DNA from 2 places in the Leifsonia sp. HAY1-4F genome. Region 2 is predicted to be linked to the other one. Evidence: predicted binding sites of a transcription regulator. Region 2 holds the regulator's gene; the other holds the start of a gene.
What was found. The regulator HrcA, encoded in region 2, represses chaperone genes, less so after heat shock. The targets are predictions, from matches to a motif close to TTNGCACTCGNNNNNNNCGAGTGCNAA.
Positions count from the first base shown of each region.

Region 1: groL (chaperonin GroEL) is a predicted target of HrcA. The motif match lies at 4,215-4,241, and genes of this name have one in related genera.

Region 1 is NZ_JBNDHX010000092.1:2-13,437, forward strand. It holds partial or broken gene ACPYOG_RS15270 (2-oxo acid dehydrogenase subunit E2) at 1-247, shown strand, start outside; gene ACPYOG_RS15275 (hypothetical protein) at 257-388, shown strand; gene ACPYOG_RS15280 (DMT family transporter) at 510-1,418, shown strand; gene ACPYOG_RS15285 (nitroreductase family protein) at 1,483-2,076, opposite strand; gene msrB (peptide-methionine (R)-S-oxide reductase MsrB) at 2,076-2,501, opposite strand; gene ACPYOG_RS15295 (DUF3263 domain-containing protein) at 2,685-2,996, shown strand; gene ACPYOG_RS15300 (LytR C-terminal domain-containing protein) at 3,018-3,578, shown strand; gene ACPYOG_RS15305 (cold-shock protein) at 3,905-4,108, shown strand; gene groL (chaperonin GroEL) at 4,286-5,905, shown strand; gene ACPYOG_RS15315 (sensor histidine kinase) at 6,276-8,204, opposite strand; gene ACPYOG_RS15320 (response regulator transcription factor) at 8,272-8,964, opposite strand; gene ACPYOG_RS15325 (NAD(P)/FAD-dependent oxidoreductase) at 9,068-10,288, shown strand; gene folP (dihydropteroate synthase) at 10,242-11,198, shown strand; gene ACPYOG_RS15335 (pyrimidine reductase family protein) at 11,191-11,943, shown strand; gene ACPYOG_RS15340 (aminoglycoside phosphotransferase family protein) at 11,930-12,805, shown strand; gene ACPYOG_RS15345 (DNA repair helicase XPB) at 12,984-13,436, opposite strand, start outside.
Region 2 is NZ_JBNDHX010000001.1:23,189-39,346, reverse strand. It holds partial or broken gene ACPYOG_RS00180 (ComEC/Rec2 family competence protein) at 1-1,506, shown strand, start outside; gene holA (DNA polymerase III subunit delta) at 1,944-2,984, shown strand; gene rpsT (30S ribosomal protein S20) at 3,125-3,385, opposite strand; gene ACPYOG_RS00165 (NAD-dependent epimerase/dehydratase family protein) at 3,547-4,428, opposite strand; gene ACPYOG_RS00160 (amidohydrolase) at 4,515-5,735, shown strand; gene lepA (translation elongation factor 4) at 5,781-7,637, shown strand; gene ACPYOG_RS00150 (hypothetical protein) at 8,415-8,561, shown strand; gene ACPYOG_RS00145 (dihydrofolate reductase family protein) at 8,728-9,336, opposite strand; gene ACPYOG_RS00140 (DUF1990 family protein) at 9,412-10,077, shown strand; gene hemW (radical SAM family heme chaperone HemW) at 10,077-11,312, shown strand; gene ACPYOG_RS00130 (DUF4870 domain-containing protein) at 11,326-11,709, opposite strand; gene ACPYOG_RS00125 (DUF4870 domain-containing protein) at 11,830-12,369, opposite strand; gene hrcA (heat-inducible transcriptional repressor HrcA) at 12,527-13,549, shown strand; gene dnaJ (molecular chaperone DnaJ) at 13,607-14,719, shown strand; gene ACPYOG_RS00110 (16S rRNA (uracil(1498)-N(3))-methyltransferase) at 14,725-15,453, shown strand; gene ACPYOG_RS00105 (histidine triad nucleotide-binding protein) at 15,605-15,979, shown strand; gene ACPYOG_RS00100 (PhoH family protein) at 15,966-16,158, shown strand, end outside.

The sequences.
Region 1 (13,436 bases), on a different contig from region 2:
CGGCAGTGCAGCGATCATCAACCATCCCGAGGTGGCGATCCTGGGTCTCGGCCGGGCCATCGAGCGACCCTGGGTCGTGGACGGCGCGATCGTGCCGCGCCGCATCCTGCAGCTGTCCCTCGTGTTCGATCACCGGGTCACCGACGGCGGCGTCGCGGCGGCCTTTCTGCGGGAGGTCGCGGATGCGGTCGAGTCCCCGCTCGGAGCGCTCGCCGACCTCCCTGGCGGTGTCGCAGGCTCGGCGTAGGGTTGCCGCATGAGCGACAAGAAGAACGACGACGACGACCTCAGCGAGGAGAAAGTCGTCGGCCGGAGGAGAACCTGGACTGGCTCCCGCAGCCGGAACCCACCGACGGGGAAGCGCCGGCGCCATAGCCGGCAGCGCTGAGCGACGGGCGGCGAAAGCCGAGCACACGGGCCCCCACGCCGAGCACCCGGGCCCGAATGCCGAGCAGAGGACGGGAGAAGCGACTCCTCGATCCCTCCCGCTCTGGCTGGCACTGGTCTTCGTGCTCGTCTGCGGTGCGCTCGTCGCCGTCCAGACCCGGATCAACGGAGCGCTCGGCAGCCGTCTCGGCGACGGGTTCACGGCCGCGGCCATCTCGTTCGGTTCTGGCCTCGTCATCCTCGCCGTGATGCTCGCCGTCGCTCCCGCCGGGCGCCGGGGACTCGCGCAGGTCGCCGCCGCGGTGCGCGCCGGCGAACTGCGCTGGTGGTACGTCCTCGGCGGCGTCGCCGGCTCGTTCCTGGTCCTCGCCCAGGGACTGACGGCTGCCACTCTCGGGGTCGCTCTGTTCACCGTCGCGGTCGTCGCCGGCCAGACCGTCAGCGGGCTGGTCCTCGACCGGGTCGGCATCGGCCCGGGCGGTCGCCGGCCCCTGACGGCCGCGCGCCTGGTCGGCGCCCTGCTCGCCCTGGTCGCGGTGACATGGGCGGTGTCGGCGCAGCTCGGCGGAAGCGCCCCGATATGGATGATGGTGCTGCCACTCCTCGCCGGCCTCGGCACGGGCTGGCAGCAGGCCGTGAACGGCCGGGTCCGCGTCGTCGCCGCGAGCGCGATCAGTGCGACCTTCATCAACTTCGCCGCCGGGACGATCGTGCTCGTCGTCCTCATGCTCGCCCACTGGATGCTCGTCGGGCTCCCGAAGCAGCTGCCTCCCGATCCCTGGCTCTACGTCGGCGGCGCGATGGGCTGCGTCTTCATCGGCGTGACCGCGTACCTCGTCCGCATCACGGGCGTGCTGCTCCTGGGTCTCGCCACGGTCGCCGGCCAGCTGCTGGCGGCGCTGCTGCTCGACCTCCTGCTCCCGACCTCCGGCCATGTCCTCGCGTTCTCGACCATCGGGGGAACGCTGCTCGCGATCGTGGCGGTCGCGGTCGCCGGTGTCCGCTGGAGCTTCCGGCGGCACGCGGCCTGAGCGACCGGTGGAGGCCGGCCTGAGCGACCGGTGGAGGCCGGTCTGAGCCGACCAGCTGTGTCGCCTACTCCAGCGTCGTCAGGAACCGTTCGGGGTCGACCGACTTGCGGTGCCCCTCCTTAGTGTCGGCCGGGATGCCGCCCACATACAGCCAGCCGAGCAGCCGCTCGTTCTTGGCCAGGCCGTGCATCGCGTGGACCGCCTTCGACCGGGTGTGGTGACCGGTGCGCCACATCACACCCCAGCCTGCGTCGTGCAGCAGCAGGCTCAGGATATGGGCCACGCCGGACGCGACCGCGTCCTGCTCCCAGCCCGGCACCTTCTCGCTCTTGGTGCGCACCGAGACGATCGCCAGAAGGAGGGAGGAGCGGAGCGGCTTCGCCGCGAGCTTCTCGGCTTCGGAACCGCTGGCTTTCGCATCCTTCACGAAGGCCCGGCCGAGCCGCTCCCGGGCGTCGCCGCGGAGCTCGATGATGCGCCACGGGTGCAGGGCGCTGTGATCGGCCACCCGGCCGGCCGCCGCGACCAGCGGGAGGAGCTGCTCATGCGTCGGCGCCTCGGTGGTCACACGCGAGTACGACCGCCGCGAGGCGACCCGGTTCGCGAGATCGGTCGCGCCGTCGCTCGCCGCGCCGTCGCTCGCCGCATCCCGGCCCATCAGGCCTCCGGCGTGAAGTTCAGCGAGAGCGAGTTCATGCAATAGCGGTCACCGGTCGGCGTGCCGAAGCCGTCCGGGAACACGTGCCCGAGGTGCGAGCCGCAGGCCGCGCAGCGCACCTCCGTGCGGACCATCCCGAGGGTGTCGTCCTCGAGAAGCTGAACGGCCTCCGGGCGCACCGACTCGTAGAAGCTCGGCCAGCCGCATCCCGAGTCGAACTTCGTGCCGGACTTGAACAGCTCCGCACCGCACGCGGCGCAGGTATAGAGGCCGGCGCGGCCCTCGTCGAGCAGTTCGCCGGTCCAGGGGCGCTCCGTGGCCGCCTCGCGGAGCACGGCGTACTGCTCCGGGTTGAGCTCCCGGCGCCACTCGTCCTCGCTCTTGGCCACGGTGTAACCGTCGGGGGACGTCTCGTTCTGTGCCATACCTCTGCCTTTCCTCGTCTCCAGACTAAACGGGGGCATGCGGGCCGATGTTCCCGGTTCTCTCGGGCGACGTGCCGCGACGAAAGGGGGAACACACAGGACCCGCACCCTAGGATGATCGGCGAGCGCGGGGCGCGACCGGCACCTCCGGCCACCGCCCGGCGTCCGCGACGAGGGAAGGCGGTGCTCGTGACCCGGTCAGCCGACGAACGACCCGCTGCCTACCAGGAGCCCTCGGAAACGGACCAGCTGAGCGATCGGGATGCCGCGATCCTCGCGTTCGAACGCCAGTGGTGGCGTCACGCTGGAGCCAAAGAGCAGGCCATCCGCGAGGAGTTCGGTCTGTCGGCGGCCCGGTACTACCAGGTGCTCGGAGCCCTCATCGACCGCCCGGAGGCTCTCCGCCACGACCCCATGCTCGTCAAGAGGCTGCTGCGGCTGCGCGAGGCGAGACTGGCCGCACGACACGCACGGACCCTCCCGTCCGGCGACTGACCCCAAGGACCGCATCCCCCGATGGCAGAGAAGTTCCCCCGCGACCGTTTCGACGAGATCCCGGACGACCTGCAGCGCGTCGGCGCTCACCGGGCTCCGCGGCCGCGCGGACGCGGCTGGATCGCCGTGGGCTGGGCCGCCCTGGTGACGGTGATCCTCGTCGGCGCCGGCATCTTCGGTCTCTCCCTGGTCAACGGCACCATCGACTTCCACGGCTCGTCCCCTTTCGCCAGCCGGTCGCAGTCGCACACGCCCACCCCGACGCCGACACCCACGCCGACGATCGTCCCGACGGTGGACCCGTCCCTCAACGTGAACGTGCTCAACGGCACGACGACGACGGGACTCGCCAAGACCGTGGCCGACAAGCTCACCGCCGCGGGATGGAAGGTCGGCTCGTACGCGAACGCCGACAACAGTGCCATCGCGGCGACGGTCGTGTACTTCGGGAAGCCGGCCACCCAGGCCGCCGCCCTCGGCGTCGCCCAGTCCCTCCCCGGGGCGACCATCCAGCAGAGCACGGCGTACGACGACACGGGCGCCGACATCACCGTCGTCATCGGGGCCAACTTCACCGGCTGACGCCCGCGACATTCGTGACGAATGTGCACTCCGGCTCGGGTGGGGGCGACATTCGTGACGAATGTGCACTCCGGCCGTGCTGGGGGCGACATTCGTGACGAATGTGCACTCCGGCCGTGCTGGGGGCGACATTCGTGACGAATCGGGTGGCCGGACGGGGCGCGTTCGCGCCCGCGCATCCCCTTTGTTTCGTGCGTGTTTAACTTTCGACTCTTTTGGGAATCGATTCGCGAAAACACTGGTGACCCAGCGGATTACACGCATTAGGATCGGGATTCAACGTGCGACGCCGGATCGCGCGAGCGACACAGCAATGGGAGTAATGCATGGCGACTGGGACCGTGAAGTGGTTCAACGCTGAGAAGGGCTACGGCTTCATCACCGTCGAAGATGGGGGACAGGACGTTTTCGTTCATTACTCCGCGATCGACATGGCGGGATACAAGGTTCTCGAAGAGGGCCAGCAGGTCGTGTTCGAGGTCGGCTCCGGGCAAAAGGGCCCGCAGGCCGAATCGGTGCGGCTGGCCTGAGCAGCAGCGACATCCGAATGGCGAAGCGCCGTCCCGAAAGGGGCGGCGCTTCTGCGTTGCCGGTCGGCTCGTCTTGCACTCGACCGGGTCGAGTGCCAGAATCGCTTTAGCACTCCATCTGATCGAGTGCTAATCACACGGAATCTTTCGCAGACGTCCGGGAGGGACGAGAAACACATGGCAAAGATCATTGCTTTCAACGAGGACGCGCGCCGCGGCCTCGAGCGCGGCCTGAACACCCTGGCCGACACGGTCAAGGTGACGCTGGGCCCGCGCGGCCGCAACGTCGTCCTCGAGAAGAAGTGGGGCGCCCCGACCATCACGAACGACGGCGTCTCCATCGCGAAGGAGATCGAGCTCGACGACCCGTACGAGAAGATCGGCGCGGAGCTCGTCAAGGAGGTCGCGAAGAAGACCGACGACGTCGCCGGCGACGGCACCACCACGGCGACCGTCCTCGCCCAGGCCCTGGTCAAGGAGGGCCTGCGGAACGTCGCCGCCGGCGCCGACCCGATCACCCTGAAGCGCGGCATCGAGAAGGCCGTCGCGGCGGTCACCGAGGAGCTCATCGCCTCCGCCAAGGAGGTCGAGACCAAGGAGGAGATCGCGGCCACCGCCTCCATCTCCGCCGGCGACACCACCATCGGCGAGATCATCGCCGAGGCGATCGACAAGGTCGGCAAGGAGGGCGTCGTCACCGTCGAGGAGTCCAACACCTTCGGCACCGAGCTGGAGCTCACCGAGGGCATGCGCTTCGACAAGGGCTTCCTGTCGCAGTACTTCGTGACCGACCAGGACCGCCAGGAGGCGGTGTTCGAGGACCCGTACATCCTCATCGCCAACCAGAAGATCTCCAACATCAAGGACCTTCTGCCGATCGTCGACAAGGTGATCCAGGCGGGCAAGCAGCTCCTCATCATCGCTGAGGACGTCGACGGCGAGGCTCTGGCGACCCTGATCGTCAACAAGATCCGCGGCATCTTCAAGTCCGTCGCCGTCAAGGCTCCGGGCTTCGGCGACCGCCGCAAGGCCATGCTGCAGGACATCGCGATCCTCACCGGCGGCCAGGTCATCTCCGAGGAGGTCGGCCTCAAGCTCGAGAACGTCACCCTCGACCTGCTCGGTCAGGCCCGCAAGGTCGTCATCACCAAGGACGAGACCACGATCGTCGAGGGCGCGGGTGACCCCGAGGCCATCGCCGGTCGCGTGCAGCAGATCCGCAACGAGATCGAGTCGACCGACTCGGACTACGACCGCGAGAAGCTGCAGGAGCGCCTCGCCAAGCTCGCCGGCGGCGTCGCCGTCATCAAGGCGGGTGCGGCCACCGAGGTGGAGCTCAAGGAGCGCAAGCACCGCATCGAGGACGCCGTCCGCAACGCGAAGGCCGCCGTCGAGGAGGGCATCGTCGCCGGTGGTGGCGTGGCCCTCATCCAGGCCGGCAAGGTCGCCTTCGCGAAGCTGCAGCTGACCGGTGACGAGGCCACGGGCGCGAACATCGTCAAGGTCGCCATCGAGGCTCCGCTGAAGCAGATCGCGATCAACGCGGGCCTCGAGGCCGGCGTCGTCGTCGAGAAGGTCCGCAACCTCCCGGTCGGCCACGGCCTCAACGCCGCGACCGGCGAGTACGTCGACATGCTCGCCTCGGGCATCAACGACCCGGTGAAGGTCACCCGCTCCGCGCTGCAGAACGCTGCGTCGATCGCCGGGCTGTTCCTCACCACCGAGGCCGTCGTCGCCGACAAGCCGGAGCGGAACCCCGCTCCGGTCGGCGACCCGAGCGGCGGCATGGACTTCTGAGTCCAGACCACCACTGAAGAGGGCGTCTCCTTCGGGAGGCGCCCTTTTCGCGTCCGCCCCGCCTGCTGCCGCCGCACGACAGCGCACGCGCCGGGCGAGAACTCACCCTCATCGAGTGGTCCCAACACACCGCGTGGGCCCGTGGCGTAACGGCGTGTTGGGACCACCCGATGTGCGGGAAGCGCGGCGCGGCGCAGCGGCTCAGCGAGAGTTGGATGCGCCTCCAGGTACGCGAAGACCTCCGGCGCGATGGGGAACGCGCGGGTTGCTTGGTGGCCACGGCGACGACGCAGCGCGCGTTCGGGTCGGTGGTACACCGTCCATGGATGGTCTCACGAGGACGCCGAGGCTGCGGAGGAGGACGGTCGCGCTAGGCCGTCAGCGGCTTGGGAGCGGCAGCCGACCCGGCGAGGGGGAGGGACACCCGGAACGTCGCTCCGCCGCCCGGCGTGTCCACGACCTCGACGGTGCCGCGGTGGGCCGTGACGATGGACGACACGATCGCAAGTCCCAGGCCGCTGCCGCCGGTCTCCCGGGCGCGGGAGGTGTCGGCGCGCCAGAAGCGCTGGAAGATCTTCTCGCGGATCTGCGGCGGGATGCCCTCGCCGTGGTCCCGCACCTCGAGCAGTGCCCGCTCGGTGCGGTGGTCGATCTGCACGGCGATCTCGATGGGGCTGCCTTCGGGCGTGTAGCGGAGGGCGTTGCCCATCAGGTTCGTGACGACCTGGCGGAGCTTGTTCTCCTCGGCCATGACGATCGCCGGCTCGGCGGGCGAGGGACGGCCGAGGACCACCTGCTCGGCCGTCGTGATCGTCAAGGTCTCCGTGTTCGGTCGCCGGCCCCGGCTTCCCCGGCGAAGGCGCGCCAGCGCGGAGCCCGCGAACGCGATCGGACCCGTCGCGTTCGACGGCCGGCCGGCGGAACCCGCGTCGTCCGGCACCTGCATCGGGACGGTGTCCAACCCGGGTTCGGAGACGTCGTCCGCGCCAGAGAGGATCGGCGTGGACCCGACGGTCTTCGCGGCGACCGCCTTCGACGCAGCCGCCTTCGACGCAGCCGCCTTCGACGCAGCCGCCTTCGACACAGCCGCCTTCGACGTGCCCGACCTCGCCGCGACCGGCTTGGACACGGTCGTCCGGGAGGCCACGCGCTGGGCCGCCATCGACTGCGCAGACGTCGCCATGGGCGGAGCCGGCTCGGCCGCCACCGGCTCGGGCGTCAGCACAGTGACCACGCGGCCCGGGGAACCGGCCATCGCATCCATCGCCGCGTCCTGTGCGATCTTCACCAGATCCACCCGGCTGACCTCGAGGGGCTTGGTCTCATCCAGGCGGGCAAGCTCCAGCAGATCCTCGACGAGGATGCCCATGCGGATGGCCTCCTTCTCGATACGGTCCATCGCCTGGGCCACATCCTCGGGGGTCTGCAGGGCGCCCATCCGGTACAGCTCCGCGTAGCCGCGCAGCGAGACCAGCGGTGTGCGCAGCTCGTGGGAGGCGTCGCCGACGAACCGGCGCATCTGGTCGATGGTGCGAGCGCGGTCGCTGAACGCACGGTCGATGCGGTTCAGCATCGTGTTGAGGGAGCGGTTGAGCCGCCCGACCTCGGTGTTCGGGGTGGCGCCCCCGAGGCGCTGGCTGAAGTCGCCGTCGGCGATCGCGGCGGCCGTCTGCTCCACCTCGCGCAGCGGCGCGAACGTCGTCGTGACGAGCATCCGGGTGAGGCCGGCCCCGACGACGATCACGATCACGCCGAAGAGGAGGAAGATCGCGAGGAAGCTCGCCATCACCGTGTCGATCTGCGAGGTCGACGTCGCGACGATCGCTGTGCCGAGCTCGCCGTCCGGGCCGGCGAAGGTCACCGTCTGGGTGAGCGCGCGGTAGGTGGTGCGACCGTCGTTGCTCGGGAGCGTGTAGCCGCCGGCCGGCATCGCCTTGCCCTCCGGCACGGTCAGCGAGCGCGGGATGGCCGGACGGTGCGAATACGGGATGTTGGTCCAGTTGTAACGCACCAGCGTGCCGTTGGAGTCGTACAGCGCCGCGAAGTAGTCCGAGGGGCTCGCGTCGGTGGCGATCTTGTCGTTGTCCGACCCGCCGCCGTAGAGGTAGGTGTTCAGGTACGACGCGCCCGAGGCCGCGGCGAGCTGCGCATCCAACTGGTCCAGCAGCACCGGCTTCAGCATCGACATCGTGCCGATGCCGGTGACGAGCAGCCCGAGGGTCAGCATGAGCACGGTCACGCCCGTGATCTTCGTTCGCAGGGAGATCGCGTTCCAGCGGTCGAGCAGGCGTGAGTGCATCAGGCCGTCAGTCTATGCAGGGGATGCTGTGCCGGGCATGTGTAAGCCGTGCGCCGGGCGGCGCACCTCAGGCCTTCGCGGCCTTGAGCATGTAGCCGAAGCCGCGCTTGGTCTGGATGAGCGGCTCGCTGGAGTGCGCATCCACCTTGCGCCGCAGGTACGAGATGTACGACTCGACGATGCCCGCGTCGCCGTTGAAGTCGTACTCCCAGACGTGGTCGAGGATCTGCGCCTTCGACAGCACCCGGTTCGGGTTGAGCATGAGGTAGCGCAGGAGCTTGAACTCGGTCGGCGAGAGCTCGATCGGGGTGTCTCCGACGAAGACCTCGTGGGTGTCCTGGTCCATGGTCAGCTCGCCGGCGCGGATGACCGCGTCCTCGTCGGCCTGCATCGTGCGGCGCAGGATGGCCTTGATGCGTGCGACGATCTCGTCGAGGCTGAACGGCTTGGTCACGTAGTCGTCGCCGCCGACCGTCAGGCCGGTGATCTTGTCCTCGGTGTCATCCTTCGCCGTGAGGAACAGGATGGGCGCGGTGTACCCGGCGCCGCGGAGGCGCTTGGTGACACCGAAGCCGTTCATGTCCGGCAGCATGACGTCGAGGATGATCAGGTCGGGCTCCTCTTCGAGGACCGCGGAGATGGCCTGTGCTCCGTTGCCGACCGCGCGCACGGCGAAGCCGGCGAAACGGAGGCTGGTGGTGAGCAGGTCGCGGATGTTCGGCTCGTCGTCGACGATGAGAATGCGAGGTCCGGCGTTCATGGAGACAGTATCTGCGCGTGGGCTGAGTCTTCTCTGTGAGCCGTCGGTGCGCCGTAGGTGGGCGGTGGTGGCGTCCGCCGTGTGAAGAGTGGATGCTGATGTCATGTCGAAACCCACCGTCCTCATCGCCGGCGCCGGGCTCGCCGGAGCGACCGTCGCCACGGAACTGCGCGAACGCGGCTTCGATGGCCGCATCCTGCTGCTCGGAGCCGAGGAGCACGCTCCGTACATCCGGCCGCCGCTCTCGAAGGAGTACCTGAAGGGCGACGCCCCGATCGAGGAGGGGGACGTGCATCCCGCCGACTGGTACGCGGACAACGCGGTCGAGTTCCTTCCGGGGGTGGAGGCGGGATCGTTCGACCCGGCCGCCCACGAGCTGTTCGTCTCGGACGGCGGACGCATCACCTACGACAGCCTGGTGCTCGCGACCGGCGCGAGCGCGCGTCCCCTCGGCGTGCCCGGCAGCGGCCACGGCGCGGTGTTCCCCCTGCGAACACGGGAGGACTCGAGCCGGCTCCGGGCGGCGCTCGAGGTCGGCGGACGGCGGGTCGTGCTGGCCGGCTCCGGCTGGATCGGCCTGGAGGTTGCGGCCGCCGCCCGCGGGTACGGCAACGAGGTCACGGTCATCGGGCACTCGGCCGTTCCGCTCAGCGGGGCGATCGGACGCGAGCTCGGCGGAGTGTTCGAGCGGCTGCACCGGGAGAACGAGGTCGTGTTCCACAACGGAGCGGAGGTGGTCGCGGTCGACGGCGGGGCGGAGCAGGCGGTCGTCCTCGGGTCGGGGGAGCGGATCCCGGCGGATGTCGTGGTCGCCGGCGTCGGGGCTGTGCCGAACACGCGGGTCGCCGAGCGCTCGGGCGTCCGGCTCGGGAACGGCGTCCTTACTGACAAGGGGATGCGCACGAGCATCGAAGACGTCTATGCCGTCGGCGACCTGGCGGACGCGTTCCTGCCCGCCATCGGCCGGCACCTCCGCAGCGAGCACTGGGCGAACGCGATCGCGAGCGGGAAGGTCGCCGCCCATGCCATCCTGGGCGACCGGGCGTCGTACGACGACATCCCGTACTTCTACTCGGACCAATACGATCTCGGCATGGAGTATTCGGGCTATGCGCCGCTCGCCGCCGGTGCACAGGTGGTGTACCGGGGCGATGTCGAGTCGCGTGAGTTCATCGCGTTCTGGGTGCGGAACGACCGTGTCGTCGCCGGCATGAACGTCAACGTGTGGGATGTGCAGGACGACATCCAGCGACTGATCCGGTCCGGCGAGCGGCTGGATGCGGACCGGCTCGCCGACGAGAGCGTCGACCTTGCCGCTCTCTGACGCGCGCGCCACGCCGTACCTGCCCCCGCTGCGCGTCCCCGTGCGGCGGATCGGAGCCCGCACCTTCGACTTCTCGCGCCAGGTGGCGGTGATGGCCGTGGTGAACCGCACCCCCGACTCCTTCTTCGACCAGGGCCGCACCTACGCGTTCGACCGCGCCGTGGACGCCTGCTTCGAGGCCGTCGCGCTCGGGGCGGACTGGGTGGACATCGGCGGAGCGCCGTTCGCGCCGGGCGAGCCGGTGCCCGTGGAGGAGGAGCTGGAGCGCGTCGTGCCGGTCGTGGAGGCGCTGCGCGCCGGCTCCGACGTGGTGATCTCGGTGGATACGTTCCACTCCGCCGTCGCACAACACGCCATCGCGGCCGGAGCGACGGTCATCAACGACACGACCGGGCTCTGGGATCCGGAGCTCGCACCGGTCGTCGCCGACAGCGAGGCGACGCTCGTCATCACGCACAGCCTGGCCGAGCCGCGCCGCCCGTTCCCGCGGCCGCACTACGACGACGTCGTGGCCGATGTCGCAGCGTTCCTCCTCGACCGCGTGGAACGCGCGACCGCGGCGGGCGTGCCGGAGGAGCGCATCATCCTCGATCCCGGCCACGACCTCAACAAGAACACGCTGCACTCGCTGGAGCTCACGCGGCGGCTCGGCGAGATCGCCGACCTGGGGTTCCCGACGCTCGCCGCCGTCTCGAACAAGGACTTCATCGGCGAGACCCTCGACGCTCCGCGCACAGAGCGGCTGGAGGGTTCGCTCGCGGCCGCCGTCATCAGCATCGTCAACGGCGCCAGGATCGTGCGGATGCACGACGTGCGCGCCTCGGTCGCCGCCGTGCGCATGACGGAGGCGATCCTGGGACTGCGCGAGCCCGCCTACCTGAAGCACAACCTGGGAGACGTGAATGACTGAGCCGGCCATCCACCGCTTGTCGCCGCTGCCCTCGCAGACCGGGCTCAGCGACGACGACATCACCGCGCTCTACACCGAGGGTGCGGGCGAACCGTGGCTGCGCGTCAACTTCGTCAGCAGCGTGGATGGGGCGGCCACCCACCAGGGTCTGTCCGGAGGCCTCTCGAACGACGCGGACAGCCGCGTCTTCGCCCTGCTGCGGCGGCTCTGCGACGTCGTCCTGGTGGGGGCGGGAACCGTGCGGGCCGAAGGCTACGGGCCGATGCGCGTGGACCCGGTGTCGGAGCGCGCTCGCAGCGGGGCGGGGATGACGCCGAACCCGGTGTTCGCGATCGTGTCCGCTGCGCTCGATCTCGACCCGCGCAGCGGCATCTTCCAGGATGCGCCGGAGCGCCCGATCGTGCTGACCACCGAGCTGTCCCGGCCGGAGATGCGGGAGGCGCTCGCCGATGTCGCCGACGTGGTCGTGTGCGGGCGGGACCGGGTGCAGGCCGACCGCGGGCTGGCGGTGCTTCACGAGCGGGGGCTCACGCGCATCCACTGCGAAGGCGGCCCGCACCTGTTCGCCGACCTGATCGCGGCACGTGTCGTCGACGAGCTGTGCCTGACGATCAGTCCCCAGCTGGAGGGCGGCACGGCGTCGCGCATCGCGATCGGCGCCGCACCCATCGTGCCGCTCGGGATGCGCCTGGCGCACACGCTGACGGGAGACGACACCCTGCTGCTGCGGTATGTCCGGAACTGACGCAGAGCTCCGGCCCCACATCGACGCCGCGCTGGTCCGCCGGCTCGTCGGCGCGCAGTTCCCGCAGTGGCGCGGGCTGCCCATCCACGCGGTGCCGCACGACGGATGGGACAACCGGACCTTCCGGCTCGGGGACGAGTTGAGCGTCCGGTTGCCGAGCGCCGGGGGATACCGCGAACAGGTCGCCAAGGAGCAGCTCTGGCTGCCGCGACTCGCGCCGCTGCTGCCGCTGCCCATCCCGCAGCCGGTTGCCGAGGGGGCGCCGGTGGACGAGTACCCGCTGCCGTGGTCGGTCTACCGGTGGCTGCCGGGCACCCCGGCGGTGCTGCGCAGCGACGTGTCCGGGGATGTGGCGCTCGCCGAGGCGATCGGGCGCTTCCTCGTGGCATTGCGTTCCGCGCCGGTCGACGGTGCGCCGGGACCCGGCACGCACAACTTCTTCCGCGGCGCGCCGCCCGAGGTGTACGGGGAGGAGGCGCTCGCGGCGTTCCCCGTGCTGGGCGCCGACGCCGACCGGGCGCGTGCGCTCTGGACGGAGGCGACCGCCTCCCGGTGGGAGGGCCCGCCGGTCTGGTTCCACGGCGACGTCGCGCCCGGCAACCTGCTGGTCGATGCGTCCGGCGCGCTGTCCGCTGTGATCGACTTCGGCACGTCCGGCGTCGGCGACCCGGCGTGCGACCTGGTCCCGGCGTGGACGATGTTCGAGGGAGCGGCCCGCGACGCCTTCGTGGAGGTCGTCGGCCTGGATGCTGCGACCTGGTCGCGTGCCTGCGGCTGGGCGCTGTGGAAGGCCGCGATCGTCGTGCGTGACCGCCCCGCCGATGCGGAGGCGCGCGCGACGCTCGCCCGCATCCTCGGCTGACTCAGCGGGCGATGCCCGTGCGCGCTGCCGCTGCCGCTGCCCGCGCTGCCCGCGCGCTGCCGCTGCCGCTGCCCGCACTGCCCGCGCGCGCTGCCGCTGCCCGCTGCCCGCGCTCAGCCGCAGTATTCGGACGGCGGGTAGTCGCTGTCGCCGGCGGCGACGCTGATTGCGGCCGGCGTCACGCCGCCTGCAGCGCGTGCGCGTCCAGGATCGTGTACGAGTAGCCCTGCTCGGCCAGGAAGCGCTGGCGGTTCTGCGCGAAATCCTGGTCCACGGTGTCCCGGGCGACGAGCGTGTAGAAGTTGGCCGAGAGTCCCGACTCCTTGGGCCGCAGCAGGCGTCCGAGACGCTGGGCCTCCTCCTGGCGGCTGCCGTACGAGCCGGACACCTGGATGGCGACCGTCGCCTCGGGCAGGTCGACCGAGAAGTTCGCGACCTTGCTGACGACGAGCAGCTTGGTGCGCCCGTCGCGGAACTCCTGGTAGAGCCGTTCACGCTCATCCACGGGGGTCGCGCCGGTCAGCCGGGGCGCATCCAGAGCGTCGGCGAGCTCGTCGATCTGGTCGAGGTACTGGCCGATCACGAGGATGCGCTCGCCCTCGTGCCGCTCGACCAGCTGGCGGACGATGTC
Region 2 (16,158 bases):
GAGCAGGAGGCGCGCGGCGACGCCCTGGGCGCCGTCCTCCGGGTCAGCGGTGCTGTGCAGCGGAACGAGCCAGGAGAGGCGACGAGCTACACGCTCCGTGCCAGCGGCCGGCACGCTGTCGCACTTGTCGAGGCGCCGCCGCCGTGGCTGTCGTGGGCGGCAGCCGTGCGAAGCGACTTCGCGGCAGCTGCGGCCACCACCGCCGGCGATGGCGGAGCGCTCCTTCCCGGTCTCGCCATCGGCGACGAGACGGCTGTCTCTGCGGAGTTGGACGCGGCGATGAAGGCCTCATCGCTCAGTCATCTCACGGCGGTGTCCGGCGCGAACTGCGCCCTCGTGATCGCGCTCGTCTTCGGTCTGGCGCGCCTCGTCGGGTTCGGCCGCCGCGCACGGGTCGTCGCCGCCGCTTTTGCTCTGCTGGGTTTCGTGGCGCTCGTCGGACCGGGCGCGAGTGTCATCCGGGCCGCCGCGATGGCGGCGGTGCTCCTCATCGGACTGGCGCGCGGGCGTCCGGCCGACGGCGTGCCGGCCCTGTCGCTCGCGCTGGTCGTGCTGGTGATCCACGATCCCTGGCTCGCCCGGGACTACGGTTTCGCGCTCTCCGCCCTGGCGACCGCAGGCCTGCTCGTGCTGGCCGGTCCGCTCGGCACGATGTTCGCCCGGTGGATGCCACGCTCGCTCGCGCTGGCGGTGGCCGTTCCCACCGCGGCTCAACTGGCGTGCCAGCCGGTCCTCATCCTGCTGACGCCGACGGTCCCTCTCCTCGGGATACCGGCGAATCTGCTGGCGGAGCCCGCCGCACCCCTGGCGACGGTGCTCGGGTGCCTGGCCTGCGCCGTGCTTCCGTGGGTGCCCGGCCTCGGCGATGCGCTCGTCCGGCTCGCGTGGATTCCGTCGGCCTGGATCGCACAGGTGGCCTCCTTCGCCAGCAGCCTGCCCGGTGTGGCACTTCCCTGGGCGCCGGGATTGCTCGGCGTCCTGTTGAGCGCCGGGATCCTCGTCGCCGTGGCCGTGCTCGTCCTGGCCAGGGCCGCGCCGCGCGCGGTGTCGGCGACGGCGATTGTGGCGCTCTGCGCGGGTGCCGTCGTCTACGTCGGCGCCCTGGGCGGAAGCGTCGCCGGCCGCGCCCTCGCAATCCCTGCCGATTGGCAGATAGCGGCCTGCGATGTCGGCCAGGGTGACGGACTGCTGCTGCGCGACGGGGATGCGGTCGGCATGATCGACGTCGGGCGGAAGCCGGAGCCGGCGGCCGCCTGCCTCGACCGCCTCGGCATCACCCGGCTGGAGTTCCTGCTCCTCACCCACTTCGACGCGGACCACGTCGGGGGAGTGGCCGGTGTCGCGTCCCGGGCACAGCGCGCCATCGTTCAACGCCCGGTGCGCGACGCCGACGAGCGGACCCTTGCCATCCTTCGCTCGGCCGGCGTTCCGATCGAGCAGGGCCACGCGGGACTCTCCGGCCATCTCGGAGAACTCAGCTGGCGGCTCCTCTGGCCGCCGGGGCCCGGCGAGACACCCGCAGGAATGGACACCGGCAACGCGGGCAGCCTCACGGTCGAGGCCGAGGGGAGGGGAATCCGCTCGATCTTCCTCGGTGACCTCGGAGAGGAGGCGCAGGACGCACTGCTCGCCACCGGCGCGGTCCGTCCGGTCGATCTGGTGAAAGTCGCCCATCACGGCTCGGCAGACCAGAGTCCGGCGTTCTATCGAGCGCTCGGCGCGCGCCTCGGGCTGATCTCCGTCGGCGTGAACAACGGCTACGGCCACCCGACCCGGCGTGTACTGCAGATCCTCAAGGACGACAGCACCGCGATGGCCCGCACCGACGAGCAGGGGCTGCTGCTCGTGTCGCCGGGGTCGCCGGGCATGAGTGTCTGGAGCGAACGGCAGGCCGCGGACACTGCCGGTGGTCGCCTCTATCCTGGATACGAACGAGGAGGAACGTGGCGACCAGAGGCAGCAGCAGAAGCGGTGCGTCCAAGACCCGCGCCACCGCAAGCGCGATCCCGCAGGTTCCGTGGAACCAGGTGCGTGCGGCACCTGTGGTTCTCGTCACCGGAGCGGAATCGTTCCTCGCCGAGCGGGCGGTCCGGACGCTGCGGGACACGCTCAAGGCTGCTGATCCCAGCCTCGAGATCAGTGACCTGCACGCGGGCGACTACGCACCCGGAGAACTGCTCACCCTCGCGAGCCCCTCCCTGTTCGACGAGCCGCGGCTCATCCGCGTGGAGGCCGTCGAGAAGTGCAACGACGCGTTCCTCGCCGACATGCTCCGCTACCTTGAGGAACCGGCCGACGGCACCGTCGTCACCCTCCGGCACGGCGGCGGTGTGCGCGGCAAGAAGCTGCTCGACGCGATCCGGGCAGGTTCTGGCAGCGGGATCGAGGTGCTGTGCGCCGAACTGAAGAAGGACGCGGAGAAGTACGACTTCGCACAGGCGGAGTTCGCCGCGGCCGGGCGCAAGGTCACGCCGGGCGCCCTGCGCGCGATCACCTCGGCGTTCTCCGACGATCTGGCCGAGCTCGCGGCGGCATGCCAGCAACTGCTGTCCGATTCTGCAGAGCAGATCACCGAAGCGACCGTCGACAAGTACTACAGCGGGCGGGTCGAGACGAACGCGTTCCAGGTGGCTGACGCCGCCATCGCGGGGCGCCACGGAGAGGCGCTCGTCACGATGCGTCACGCTCTCGCGTCCGGGGCCGACCCGGTGCCGATGGTGGCCGCATTCGCGAGCAAGCTCCGCACCATGGCCAAGGTCTCCGGCTCCCGCGGCGGCTCCGGCCAGCTGGCCCAGCAGTTCGGCCTCGCCCCCTGGCAGGTCGACCGCGCACGCCGTGACCTCCAGGGCTGGACCGAGGACGGCCTCGGCCGCTGCATCGAACTGCTCGCCGAGACCGACGCCAATGTCAAAGGCGGCGGCCGCGACCCCGTCTTCGCGCTGGAGCGCATGATCCGCATCATCAGCGCACGCGGCCGCGACTGAGGGCTGGTCCGGCAGCGCCGCGGCCGCGACTGAGCACAGATCCGTCCGCGCCCGCACATGCAGCGAGCCCCCGCTCGGACCGATGGTCCGGAACGGGGGCTCGCTAGCGGCGCGGGACAGGGCCCGCGGACGGTCGCTGCTTAGAGCGCGGCGACCTGCTTGGCGATGGCCGACTTGCGGTTCGCCGCCTGGTTCTTGTGGATGACGCCCTTGCTGGCCGCCTTGTCGATCTTCTTGGCGGCGAGACGCAGCGCCGCGGTCGCCTTCTCCTTGTCGCCGGCGACGACGGCCTCACGGGTCGCGCGGATGGCGGTCTTGAGCTGGCTCTTGACGGCCTTGTTGCGCTCCTGCGCCTTCTTGTTGGTGCCGTTGCGCTTGATCTGCGACTTGATGTTTGCCACGAGTGGTCACTTTCGTTGTGGATGAGTTAGGGATGTGCCGCTCAGCGGAGAGGGCGCCTTGCGGCGTTTCGTGCGGACACATCCACACGCAAGCCAACAAACAACATTACCAGCGACGACCCGGTCCCGGCAAAACGATGCATATTTCCGGGGTCCGGCTGCTACACGCGTGCCGGCGCGTACGAGCCGACGAGCAGTTCTTCCAGCAGAGCGGGACCGTTCGGCTCCCAGCCGAGGTCGATCCGTGGCTTGATGCCGCGCGCCTGCTGGTCGAGCAGCAGCGCATCGGCGAGCAGTGCGCCGAGGCGGGACCGGGTCTCCTCCACCGGCTCGGGCAGCACGCCGCCGGCCACATCGGCGGCTTGAGCGGCGACCTCGCCCAGTTCGCGCACGGTCGGGTTCTGACCGCCGGCGCCGATGTACCTCTCCCCGGCCGTGCCCTGCTCCAGCGCGAGCACGTACAGTGCCGCGAGATCGTCGACGTGCACGGTCGCCCAGTGCTGCGAGCCGTCGCCGATCAACCGCAGGGCCGGGATCGCACCATCGGCGCGAGGCGCATCCACGATCAGGTTCGGCAGTCCCTTGCCGTGCCCGTAGACGATCGACGGAACGACCACCATGCCGCGCACGTCGGTGGCGCCAAGGACCGCGCCCTCACCGCCGGTACGCCAGGCGGTGATGGCCGGCGGATCGGCCGGCGCGTCCTCGGTGATGTCGTCGTTGGAGCCGTACGTCCAGATGCCGCCGGTGTGGACGAGCGGCTTGCCCGAGCCCGCGAGGGCCGCCAGCACAGCGGGGACGAGCACGGCATCCACCTCCCGGGAGGACGCCAGGTGGATGACGCCGTCCGCTTCCTGTGCGGCGCGCTGGACGAACGCTGCGTCGCCGGCGTCTCCCACCAGCGGAGTGGCGCCCGCGGCCTGGACGGCGTTCGCCTTGTCCTGGTCGCGAACGAGAGCGGTGACGGTGTGGCCCTCGTCGAGGAGCCGGGGCAGGACGGAGGTTCCGATGAAGCCGGTCGCGCCGGTGAGGAGAACGTTCATACCGTCCACAACGCGACGACGCCGCGGACATTCCCCAGATTTCCCGCTCCGGAGGGTGGCGGTCATGTCCCGCGTAGGCTCGATCCATGACCAGCACCAGCATCGCCATCGTCAACGGTTATGTCGTCCCCGTGGCCCAGGAGCCCATCGAGAACGGCGTCGTCCTCATCCAGGACGGTGTCATCCAAGCGGTCGGCCGGGCGAGCGATGTCGCGGTTCCCGAGGGCGTGACGGTGGTGGATGCGGCGGGGCGCTGGGTGCTCCCCGGCTTCATCGAGGCGCACGGCCACGTCGGTATCCACGAGGAGGCGAACGGGCCCGCCGGCGACGACACCAATGAGATGACGACACCGAACACGGCAGCGGTCCGGGCGATCGACGCGATCAACATCGACGACGAAGGATTCCGGGACGCGCTCTCCGGAGGCGTCACGTCGGTCGTCGTCAAGCCGGGGTCGGGCAATCCCATCGGCGGGCAGACGGTGGCCATCAAGACCTGGGGCGGTCGGACCATCGACGAGCAGGTGATCCACGAGGCGGTGAGCGTCAAGTCGGCGCTGGGCGAGAATCCGAAGCGGGTGTACGGAGCCAAGAACGTCACACCGAGCACCCGGCTGGGTGTTGCGATGGTCATCCGCGAGGCGTTCGTGGCCGCCCAGAACTACCGGGCGAAGCGCGATGACGCCCTGCTTGAGGGCAAGCCGTTCGACCGCGACCTGGCGCTGGAGACGCTCGTGCGCGTGCTGGACGGCGAGCTGGCGTGGGATCAGCACACGCACCGCCACGACGACATCGCCACGGCTCTGCGGTTGGCGGACGAGTTCGGCTACCGTCTCGTGGTCAACCACGGGACCGAGGCGCACAAGATCGCCGACGTTCTGGCCGAGCGCGACATCCCCGTCATCTTCGGGCCCATGTTCACCTCGCGCTCGAAGGTCGAGCTGCGCGACCGCGCCATAGCGAACCTCGCGACGCTGGCGAAGGCGGGCGTCCGCGTCGCCATCACGACGGACCACCCGGTCGTGCCGATCAACTTCCTCGTGTACCAGGCCGCCCTCGCCGTGAAGGACGGACTGCCGCGCGAGACGGCGCTGGAAGCGCTGACTGTGAACCCGGCCGCGTTCCTCCGCCTCGACGACCGTGTCGGTTCATTGACCCCCGGCCTCGACGGCGACGTGGTGATCTGGTCGGGCGATCCCCTGGATGTCACCTCCCGGGCCGAGCGCGTCTACATCGGGGGCGCCGAGGTCTTCCGCTGGGAGGACGGCCAGGGCCGGGTCGTGGAGCGCGCCGAGCGGTTCGCCTGAGCGGGCGACGCCCAGCCGCTGGGTTCATGGGAGAATGGCCGGACGATGTCACCACGAGCTCTCCAGGCCCTCGAGCCCGCCGCGACCGACCCGGCCTCCCTCCGCAATTTCTGCATCATCGCCCACATCGACCACGGCAAGTCGACCCTGGCCGACCGCATGCTGCAGATCACCGGTGTGGTCTCCGACCGGGACATGCGTGCGCAGTACCTGGACCGGATGGACATCGAGCGCGAGCGCGGCATCACGATCAAGAGCCAGGCCGTCCGCATGCCGTGGGAGGTCGACGGCCAGTCGTTCGCCCTCAACATGATCGATACGCCCGGCCACGTCGACTTCACCTACGAGGTCTCGCGGTCCCTCGCGGCCTGCGAGGGCGCCATCCTGCTGGTGGATGCGGCACAGGGCATCGAGGCGCAGACCCTCGCCAACCTCTACCTGGCCCTCGAGAACGACCTCACCGTCATCCCGGTCCTGAACAAGATCGACCTGCCCGCCGCAGACCCCGAGAAGTACTCGCAGGAGCTCGCCAGCCTCATCGGCGGCCGCCCTGAGGACGTGCTGCGCGTGTCCGGCAAGACGGGGATGGGCGTCGAGGCGCTCCTCGACCGTGTCGTCGCCGAGATCCCGGCGCCGGTCGGCGTCGCCGACGCGCCGGCCCGCGCGATGATCTTCGACTCCGTCTACGACAGCTACCGCGGCGTGGTCACCTATGTGCGCATGGTCGACGGAAGCCTGAAGCCGCGCGAGCGCATCCAGATGATGTCCACCAGGGCCACGCACGAGATCCTCGAGATCGGCGTGTCCTCGCCCGAGCCGACCCCCTCGCAGGGGTTGAGCGTCGGCGAGGTGGGCTACCTGATCACCGGGGTGAAGGACGTCCGCCAGTCCAAGGTCGGCGACACCATCACGACGGCGTCGAAGCCCGCGACCCAGGCACTGCCCGGCTACACGGAGCCGAAGCCGATGGTCTTCTCGGGTCTGTACCCGATCGACGGCAGCGACTACCCCGAACTGCGGGAGGCCCTCGACAAGCTGAAGCTGTCGGACGCCGCGCTCGTCTACGAGCCCGAGACCTCGGTCGCGCTCGGGTTCGGTTTCCGCTGCGGCTTCCTCGGCCTCCTGCACCTCGAGATCATCACCGAGCGCCTGTCCCGCGAGTTCGGCCTCGACCTGATCACCACGGCGCCGAGTGTGATCTACGAGGTCACGACCGAAGACAAGAAGACCGTCACGGTGACCAACCCGAGTGAGTTCCCGGGCGGCAAGATCGAGAAGGTCGAGGAGCCGGTGGTCAAGGCCGCCATCCTGGCGCCCAAGGACTACGTCGGCGTCATCATGGAACTGTGCCAGAGCCGCAGAGGTTCGCTGCTCGGCATGGATTACCTCGGCGAGGATCGCGTCGAGATCCGCTACACCATGCCCCTCGGCGAGATCGTGTTCGACTTCTTCGACCAGCTCAAGTCCAAGACCGCGGGCTATGCCTCCCTCGACTACGAGCCGTTCGGCGAGCAGGCCGCAGACCTCGTGAAGGTGGACATTCTGCTGCAGGGCGAGACGGTGGATGCGTTCAGCGCGATCGTGCATCGCGACAAGGCCTACGCCTACGGCACCATGATGGCGTCGCGTCTGCGGGAGCTCATCCCGCGCCAGCAGTTCGAGGTCCCCATCCAGGCGGCCATCGGCGCGCGCATCATCGCCCGCGAGAACATCCGCGCGATGCGCAAGGACGTCCTCGCCAAGTGCTACGGCGGCGACATCACGCGAAAGCGCAAGCTGCTCGAGAAGCAGAAGGAGGGCAAGAAGCGCATGAAGATGGTCGGCCGCGTCGAGGTCCCCCAGGAGGCGTTCATCGCCGCCCTCTCCGGCGACACGGAGAAGTCCAAAGACAGCAAGAAATAGTCTCATCTTCCGAGCCGAGGGTGAGCGACACACGCCCTCCTCGATGGTACGTCGTCGCTGATGCGAGAATCGCCGTGTGGTTCGAAAGTTCAGGCCGACATTCAGTGAGATTGCCGCAGACGCGCGCCTTCGCCCTCAAGGTTCTGAAGTTCGAGGCGCGCATGGGGTCCGGCCGGGAAGGTTCAACCTAGCCGGAGAGTTTTTCGACCCGACCGGCTCACATCTTGATCTGTCCGAGACCGAAATATCGCCCGCTCAGGCCCTAGCGGTAGTCAAGGCAGGTGCACTGCTGGCTTTCGAGGCGTGCGGGTGCGGTGGTGACGGCCTCGGAGGCTGTGAGATCGAGTGGTTCGAGTCGAAAGACATCGCCGACTCGATAGGGACAGGCGAACCGGTCTTCGTCAACCTGCACGGGTCGCCGACGTGGATCGACCTGTGGTCAGGACAGGACCGACGCGTCGTCTTCGCGCATGGCGATGTGCGATGGGGATCCGTCCTGCTTTGAGCGCACATCCTTCACGCTGGCTCTCCGTGGCCGCTCCCGGGGGTGTGAGGCCCCGAGGTCGGACCAGATCTTGGAACCGCAGCGAGGGCTTTGTGCCCGTATAACGACGAGGGCCCCCGACTGAGCGAGCCTGGAATGAGGCTGCGCGCTCCGGCTCTGGCAAGGGGCAATTCGTGGCAGAGTGGCGCTCGCTGTGATGGTGGTCTCCTAAGGCTTCGGGTGACGTGGTCGGCAACGCCGCTCGGCGATGCGTCCTCTCGTAGGGTCGGGCCATGCCGGCAGTACAGGGGGAAGGCGCTCACGAGAAGGGCGCCGACGGCGCGCGTCGCGCCCGGCGCTGGCTCGACTCGACAACCCGCGCGAATGCGATCTGGCTAAACCCCGAACCGTCCGCCATCGACAAGCTGACCTTCCATTAGCCCCACGACGGGAAGCCTTTCACGTTCGATCTCGGTGGGTTCCTGAAGCATGGCGAGATTCACGGTCAAATGTTCTTCGCGGAGTCGAAGAAGTACGACGACGTATCCGACCTGAATGACCATTGCGACACGGAGAAGAAAGAGAAGAAGTAGGCGAAGGAGGCGACTAGCCTCGGCGGTACGCGTTCACCACGACACCCGACGCCAGCCGTCGCGAGTCGCGGAGCGTGAGCCGCGACCGGGGGAAGCCGTTCCCGAAAAGCTTCTTGCCGGTCCCCAGCACCAGCGGATAGACGCAGAGCCGGTACTCGTCGATGAGGTCGTGCTCCGCGAGGGTGCGCACCAGCTCGGTGCTGCCCCAGATCCGGATCTCGCCGCTCACCTCGGTGCGCACGCGCGAGACCGCGCCGGCGACGTCCGGGCCGAGAAGGTACGAGTTCTTCCAGGCCAGCTCTCCCCGGGTGCGGGACGCTACGTACTTCGGGATGCGGTTGTACCGCTGCGTCAGCTCTCCCTCGAGCCCGGGCGCCCCCTCGTCCCAGACACCCCAGGAGCCGGAGAAGATGTCGTACGTCTTGCGGCCGAGCAGGAGCGCCTGCGTCCGGCGCTCCCACTCCAGAATCAGCTGGCCGCCCTCCCCGGTGTCGTGCTGAGCGTCGTAGTCCATCGCCCAGCCGCCGAGCTCGAAGCCGCCCTCGCGGTCCTCGTCCGGACCTCCGCCGCCCTGCACGACGCCGTCGAGGGTGATGAACGCCTGCACCACGATCGTGCCCATTCGGGTCCTTCCTTCTCTACGAGTAGACCACCCGGAGCGACCGGAGGGGAGACCCGTTTCGCTAACCCTCCCGAGATGACGGAAGATGAATACATGCGCCGCGCGACGTTCACCGACCAACCCGTCACGTACGGGGCCGTCGGCGGCACCCAGGCGGCCGACCTGCTCTACTACCCGCCCAAGGGATACAAGCCGCTCGAGCGCAGCATCCGGCTGGGCAGCGGCGACGAGCGCTTCGAGACGGCGGCGACCGCTCTGATGGCGTGGGGAGTGCAGAAGGGCAGCGGCATCCAGGTCACGAACGTGAACGAGGGCACCGGTGTCCAGTACGAGGGCATCGAATTCGGCGCGGACGGCACCCCCGTCCGCATGCGCGAGAACCGGCCCGAGGAGGACGTGTTCTCGGACGACGGCACGCCCTTCGTGCGCAACGGGATGACGGCGGTGCTGAAGATCCCGTTCGGCCCGTTCCGCGTCTCCGCACCGATCCGGGTCGTGTACGTCATCGACGAGCCGCACCGGCGCGGGTTCGCCTACGGGACGCTGAAAGGGCATCCCGAGAGCGGCGAGGAGTTGTTCCTGGTCGAGCAGCACGACGACGGGACGGTGTGGTTCGTCGTGCGCGCGCTGTCCCGGCCCTCCAATGCGTTCTACCGGCTCGGCTCGCCGGTGCTGGGGATGATGCAGCGCCGGTACACCGCGAAATACCTGCGGGCGCTGCATCCCGCGAGCTCCGCCTGATGCCCAGCATCCTCCCGCTCGGCGATCCGGCGCCCGCCGACGGCCTGCTGCCCGCGACCGCCGCCGACGGAGCATCGGCGCGCGACTTCGGTGTGTACCTGCACGTGCCGTTCTGCCGGGTGCGCTGCGGGTACTGCGACTTCAACACCTACACCGCGACGGAGCTGCGGGGCGTCTCGCAGTCGGACTACGCCGGTCATGCGGTCCGCGAGGTGGAGTTCGCCTCCGGCGTCCTCCGCGACAGCGGCGTCCCCGGGCGGCCGGTGTCGACGGTGTTCTTCGGCGGCGGCACGCCGACCCTGCTCCCGCCCGGCGACCTCGCGGCGATGCTCGGCGCGGTCCGGGACGCGTGGGGGCTCGCCGACGGCGCCGAGGTGACGACCGAGGCGAACCCCGACTCGGTCGACGCCCGCGATCTCCGCCGCCTCGCGGATGCGGGATTCACTCGCGTGTCGTTCGGAATGCAGTCCGCTGTCCCGCACGTGCTGGCCACGCTGGAGCGCACCCACGATCCGGCGCGCATCCCCCTCGTCGTCGGCTGGGCGCGCGACGCCGGCCTGCAGGTGAGCCTCGACCTCATCTACGGCACGCCGGGGGAGTCGCTCGACGACTGGTCCCGGAGCCTGGACACGGCGCTCGCCTGCGAGCCCGACCACCTGTCGGCCTACGCGCTCATCGTCGAGCCCGGAACCAAACTCGCCCGCCAGATACGCTCCGGAGAGATCGCTGAGCCGGACGACGACCTCGAGGCGGACATGTACGAGTCGGCGGATGCACGGCTCGCCGAGGCCGGCTACGACTGGTACGAGGTGAGCAATTGGGCGAGGGATGCGGCACACCGCTCCCGCCACAACCTCGCCTACTGGCTGGGCCACGACTGGTGGGGGATCGGTCCGGGTGCGCACAGCCACGTCGGCGGCGTCCGCTGGTGGAACGTGAAGCATCCCGCCGCCTACGCCCAGCGCGTGCTCGCGGGGGAGTCGCCCGCCGCCGGCCGCGAGACGCTCGACGCCGAGACGCGCCGGGTGGAGCGGGTGCTGCTGCTCAGCCGCATCCGGGATGGTCTGCGCACGAGCGAGCTGGTCGACGCCGGCCGTCGCGAGGTCCCCGCCCTGATCGCGGACGGCTTCATCGACGGAAGAGCCGCCCTCCGCGGGTCGATCGTGCTGACCCTGCGGGGGCGGCTCCTCGCCGACGCCGTGGTGCGGCGCCTGCTGGCGGACGAGGCGGCCTGAGCCGCCTGCCCGACTAGCTCACGAACCGGATCGCGATCGGATACGTGTAGTACTCGCCCTGGTTCGCCCTCACGGCGGCGATGATGCTGAAGACGATGTCGATCACCCACGCCGCGAGGATGATGATGAATCCGACGAAGACGAGCGACAGGATGACCCCCACCACGTAGGCGATGAAGATGGTGATCTGGAAGTTGAGCGCCGTCGCGCTGTGTGCGCGCACGAAGGGCCCCCGGTCCTTCAGCACGAGGTAGCCGATCAGCGCCGGGATCCAGCTGAACAGGATGCCGCCCGCATGGATCAGCGTCGCCCAGAGCTTCTCGTCAGCCGGGCTCAGCTGGGGCTGGCCGCCGCCGTACGGCTGCTGCGGCGGCGGAGGCGGGGGTGTCGCGGACATGCGGGGGTTCTCCTCTGTACTGGCAACTCTGCTGGCAGCGCCGTGCGGGGGCAGGCGTGTTCGTCCGCACCAGCCTAGGGCGCTGGTCCACGGGGGGAGAAGACCCCGGGCGGGTTCGCCTTACTTGATGAACCGGAAGTTCATCGGGTAGCGATACGTCCCTCCGCTGTTCACGCGGACGAAGCCCAGGATCGAGAACACCAGGTTCAGGATGTACAGAGCCCACGGGATGAGCAGGCCGAAGATCAGGTAGCCGATACCGAAGGTGAAGCTGCCGATGATGATCCCGATGATCTGCGACGCCACCCACGCGATGATCCAGGTGATCTGCCAGTTGAGGGCTTCCTTGGCCTCCTGGTCGGTCAGGCGCCCGCGGTCCTTGAACACGAGCCAGATGATCAGGGACGGAAGGAACCACAGGATGCCGCCCAGGTGCGCGAACGCCGCCCACTGCTTGTCCTGCGCCGGGTCGAGGGGTGCGGCTGCGGCGTAGGGCTGCTGCGGGCCGGCCGCCGGCTGCGCGTACGGCTGCTGAGGCGGGACGTTGGAGTACGGCTGCTGGGGTGGCACGTTGCCGGCCGGCTGCTGCGGCGGCACGCCGCCGGGCTGCTGCGGAGGGACGCCTCCGGTCGGGTCGGAGGGCTGGTTCGGGTCTGTCATCGGCGGAACCCTTTCGTGATCGGTTACAACAGTGTTGAACCGGTGCACATACGGTACTGCCGCCGTGTCTCAGGCAGCAATCACCTGGCGGGTGTTTCTGCGCGGTAGCATTGGCACTCAGGAACCGCGAGTGCTAATCGGTCGACGGGAGGCGGAGATGGTCTCAGAACGCAGCCTCGAAGTGTTGCGCGTCATCGTTCAGGATTATGTGGCGTCTCGCGAGCCGGTCGGGTCCAAGAGCATCGTGGAGCGGCACTCCTTCGGCGTGTCGGCCGCGACCATCCGCAACGACATGGCGCTGCTGGAGGAGGAGGACCTGATCGCGGCCCCGCACACCTCCTCGGGCCGCGTCCCCACCGACAAGGGCTATCGCCTGTTCGTCGACCACCTGGCCGAGATGCGTCCGCTCACCTCCGCGCAGCGGGCCGCGATCGAGACCTTCCTCGGGCAGTCGGCCGATCTGGATGATGTCCTCTCGCGAACCGTGCGGCTGCTGTCCCAGCTCACCAACCAGGTTGCGCTCGTGCAGTATCCCTCGGTGGCGCGTTCGCGCATCCGCCACATCGAGCTCGTCGCGATGTCGCCCCACCGCCTGCTCAGCGTTCTGATCACCGATTCGGGCGCCGTCGAGCAGCGGGTCATCGACCTGGGCTTCGATCTCGGCGACGAGGAGGTCGCGGAGATCCGCGGCGCGATCAACGGAGCGGCGGCCGGGCTCACTCTCGCCGAGGCGGCGGCGCGTTTGCGCGAGCTGCCCGGAGCGCTCACCGATCGCACGCGTCCGCTGGTGGAGCCGGTGGCGAGCGCCCTGCTCGACCAGATCGCGGCCAACCGCCAGGAGAAGCTCGTCATGGCGGGCGCCGCGAACCTGGTGCGCACCGAGCTCGACTTCCCGGGAACCATCACGCCGGTGCTCGAGGCGATCGAGGAGCAGGTCGTCCTGCTGCGGCTCTTCGATGAGATGGCCACCGACCAGCACGGGGTCGCCGTGAGCATCGGCCGCGAGAACACGGGTTTCGGTCTGACGGAAGCCTCCGTCCTCTCCAGCGGTTACAGTGCGGCGGGATCGGATGTGGCCCGCGTGGGCCTGCTCGGTCCGCTCCGCATGGACTACTCCGGAAACATGGCGGCCGTCCGTGCGGTCGCCCGCTACCTCTCGCGGCTGCTCGGCGACCAGTAGGCCGCACGCCGCCGGCGAACACCACACGTAATCGACAAGAAGAAGGAACAGCCCCACGTGGCCGACCACTACGAAGTCCTGGGCGTCGAGCGCGACGCCAGCCCCGACGAGATCAAGAAGGCATACCGCCGCCTGGCACGCGAACTGCATCCGGATGTGAATCCGAGTTCGGAGGCCCAGGAGCGGTTCAAGCTCGTCACGCACGCGTATGACGTGCTGAGCGACCCGCAGCAGCGGCAGCAGTACGACCTGGGCGACTCGCGCGGCTTCGGCGGGGCGGGCGGAGCCGACTTCGCCGGCTTCAGCGACATCTTCGAGACGTTCTTCGGCGGGGGCGGGGGAGCGTCGCGCGGTCCGCGGTCCCGGCGCGAGCGCGGGCAGGATGCGCTGCTGCGCGTCGAGATCGATCTCGACGAGGTCATCTTCGGCACCCACCGCGATCTCGAGGTGGATACGGCGGTCGTCTGCGAGACCTGCAACGGCTCCTGCTGCCAGCCGGGCACCCGCCCGGTGACCTGCGACATCTGCCACGGGACGGGCAGCATCCAGCGGTCGGTGCGGTCGCTGCTCGGCAACGTGATGACCTCGAGCCCCTGCGGCACGTGCCGCGGCTACGGCACCGTCATCGCGACGCCGTGCGTGACCTGCCAGGGCCAGGGACGCGTGCGCGCGCGCCGCACGGTTCCGGTCGACATCCCCGCGGGCGTGGACACCGGGCTCCGGCTGCAGATGCCGGGCAGCGGTGAGGCCGGACCTGCCGGCGGCCCGAACGGCGACCTGTACCTGGAGATCAAGGTCAAGCACCACGAGGTGTTCAGCCGCGACGGCGACGACCTGCTGTGCACGCTCGAGATGTCGATGACGGATGCCATCCTGGGCACCACCGCGACGGTGAAGGCGCTCGACGGCGACATCCGGCTCGAACTGAAGCCCGGGACGCAGTCCGCGGACATCGTGACGGTGAAGGATCGCGGCATCACACACCTGCGGGGTACCGGGCGCGGCGATCTGCGGGTCGGCATCCAGGTGGTCACTCCGACGAAGCTCGACCACAAGGAGAAGGAGCTGATCAAGAAGTTCGCGGCCGCTCATACGGCTGCGGAGCCGTCGCTCGCGCACTTCCAGCAGGGGCTGTTCGCGAAGCTGCGCGACCGGTTCCTGAACCTGTAGCCGTCGTGGCGTCCCTCTACCTGCGGGAGGATCTCGACGATGTCGAGGTCGGCGCCCGCCTGTCGCTGACCGGCGCCGAGGCGAAGCACGCGGCCACCGTGAACCGCACGCGACCGGGGGAGTCGGTGCTGATCGGCAACGGCCGGGGACTCGTCGCCTCCGGCGAGGTGCTCGTCGCGACCACGGGCGAGCTGACCATCGACGTGGAGGCGGTGTCGCGCGTCGAGCGCCCGACGCCCTCGATCACGCTCGTCCAGGCGCTCGCCAAGGGGGACCGCGACGAGCTCGCCATCCAGGCGGCCACGGAGCTCGGGGTGGATGCGGTGGTGCCGTGGGCGGCGTCCCGCTCGGTGTCCCGGTGGGAAGGTCCCAAGGTGGCGAAGGGCCGCGAGCGGTGGTCGGCGATCGTGCGGGAGGCTGCGAAGCAGTCCATCCGCGCGTGGACACCGCAGGTGGGGGAGCTGGCGACCACGAAGCAGGTCGCCGCGCTCACCGCGGGCGCGCGCGTGCTCGTCCTGGAGCCGGACGCGTCGGCGCCGCTGACGGGCGTCGTCCCGGACGCCCGCGACCTGGTGCTCGTCGTCGGGCCGGAGGGCGGGATCGCCCCGCAGGAGCTGGAGGCCTTCCGTGACGCGGGCGCCGAGCTCGTCCGCCTGGGCGACACGGTGCTCCGCACCTCCACGGCCGGCCCCGCCGCCCTCGCCGTCCTGAACGCCGCCCTCCGCCGCTGGTAACAGCTCCCGCGAATCACGAGCGCCCCCCACCCTCCAGCCCCACCCTCCAGCCCCGCCATCGAGTCCGCAGAGATTGCACGCTGCGAGGGCTCAGACCGTTCAATCTCTGCGGACTCGATGGAGGGTCGGAGGGGGCGAATAGGATGGAGCCATGGAGGAACAGACGGAGCGCTCGATCTTCTCCCGCATCATCGCGGGTGAGATCCCGGCCGACGTGGTGTACGACAGCGATCGGCTGATCGCGTTCCGCGACATCGCGCCGCAGGCGCCGGTGCACCTGCTGGTCGTGCCGAAGACGGAGCGCTACCGCGACGTGGTGGAGCTCGCCGCTGGCGACCCGGCGCTGCTCGCGGAGCTCGTCGCGACGGCGAAGCAGCTGGCCGACGAGCATTCGGACGGCGACTTCCGTCTCATCTTCAACACCGGCGCAGGCGCGGGCCAGACCGTGTTCCACGTCCATGCCCACCTGTTGAGCGCCAACGATCGAGGTAGCAGCCTCGAGGAAGGATCCCTTGCCCAGCTCTGAATTCACCCCCGGACCGTCGAGCGCAGGGGAACCGGCCGCCGAAGCTCACCTGAGTGTCGACGGCGTCCAGATGGTCCGGCTCCTGGGCCCGCAGGACCGCCTGCTCACCACTCTGGAGCGTCAGTATCCGCTCGTGAACGTGCATGTGCGCGGCAACGAGATCACCCTGACCGGCGACC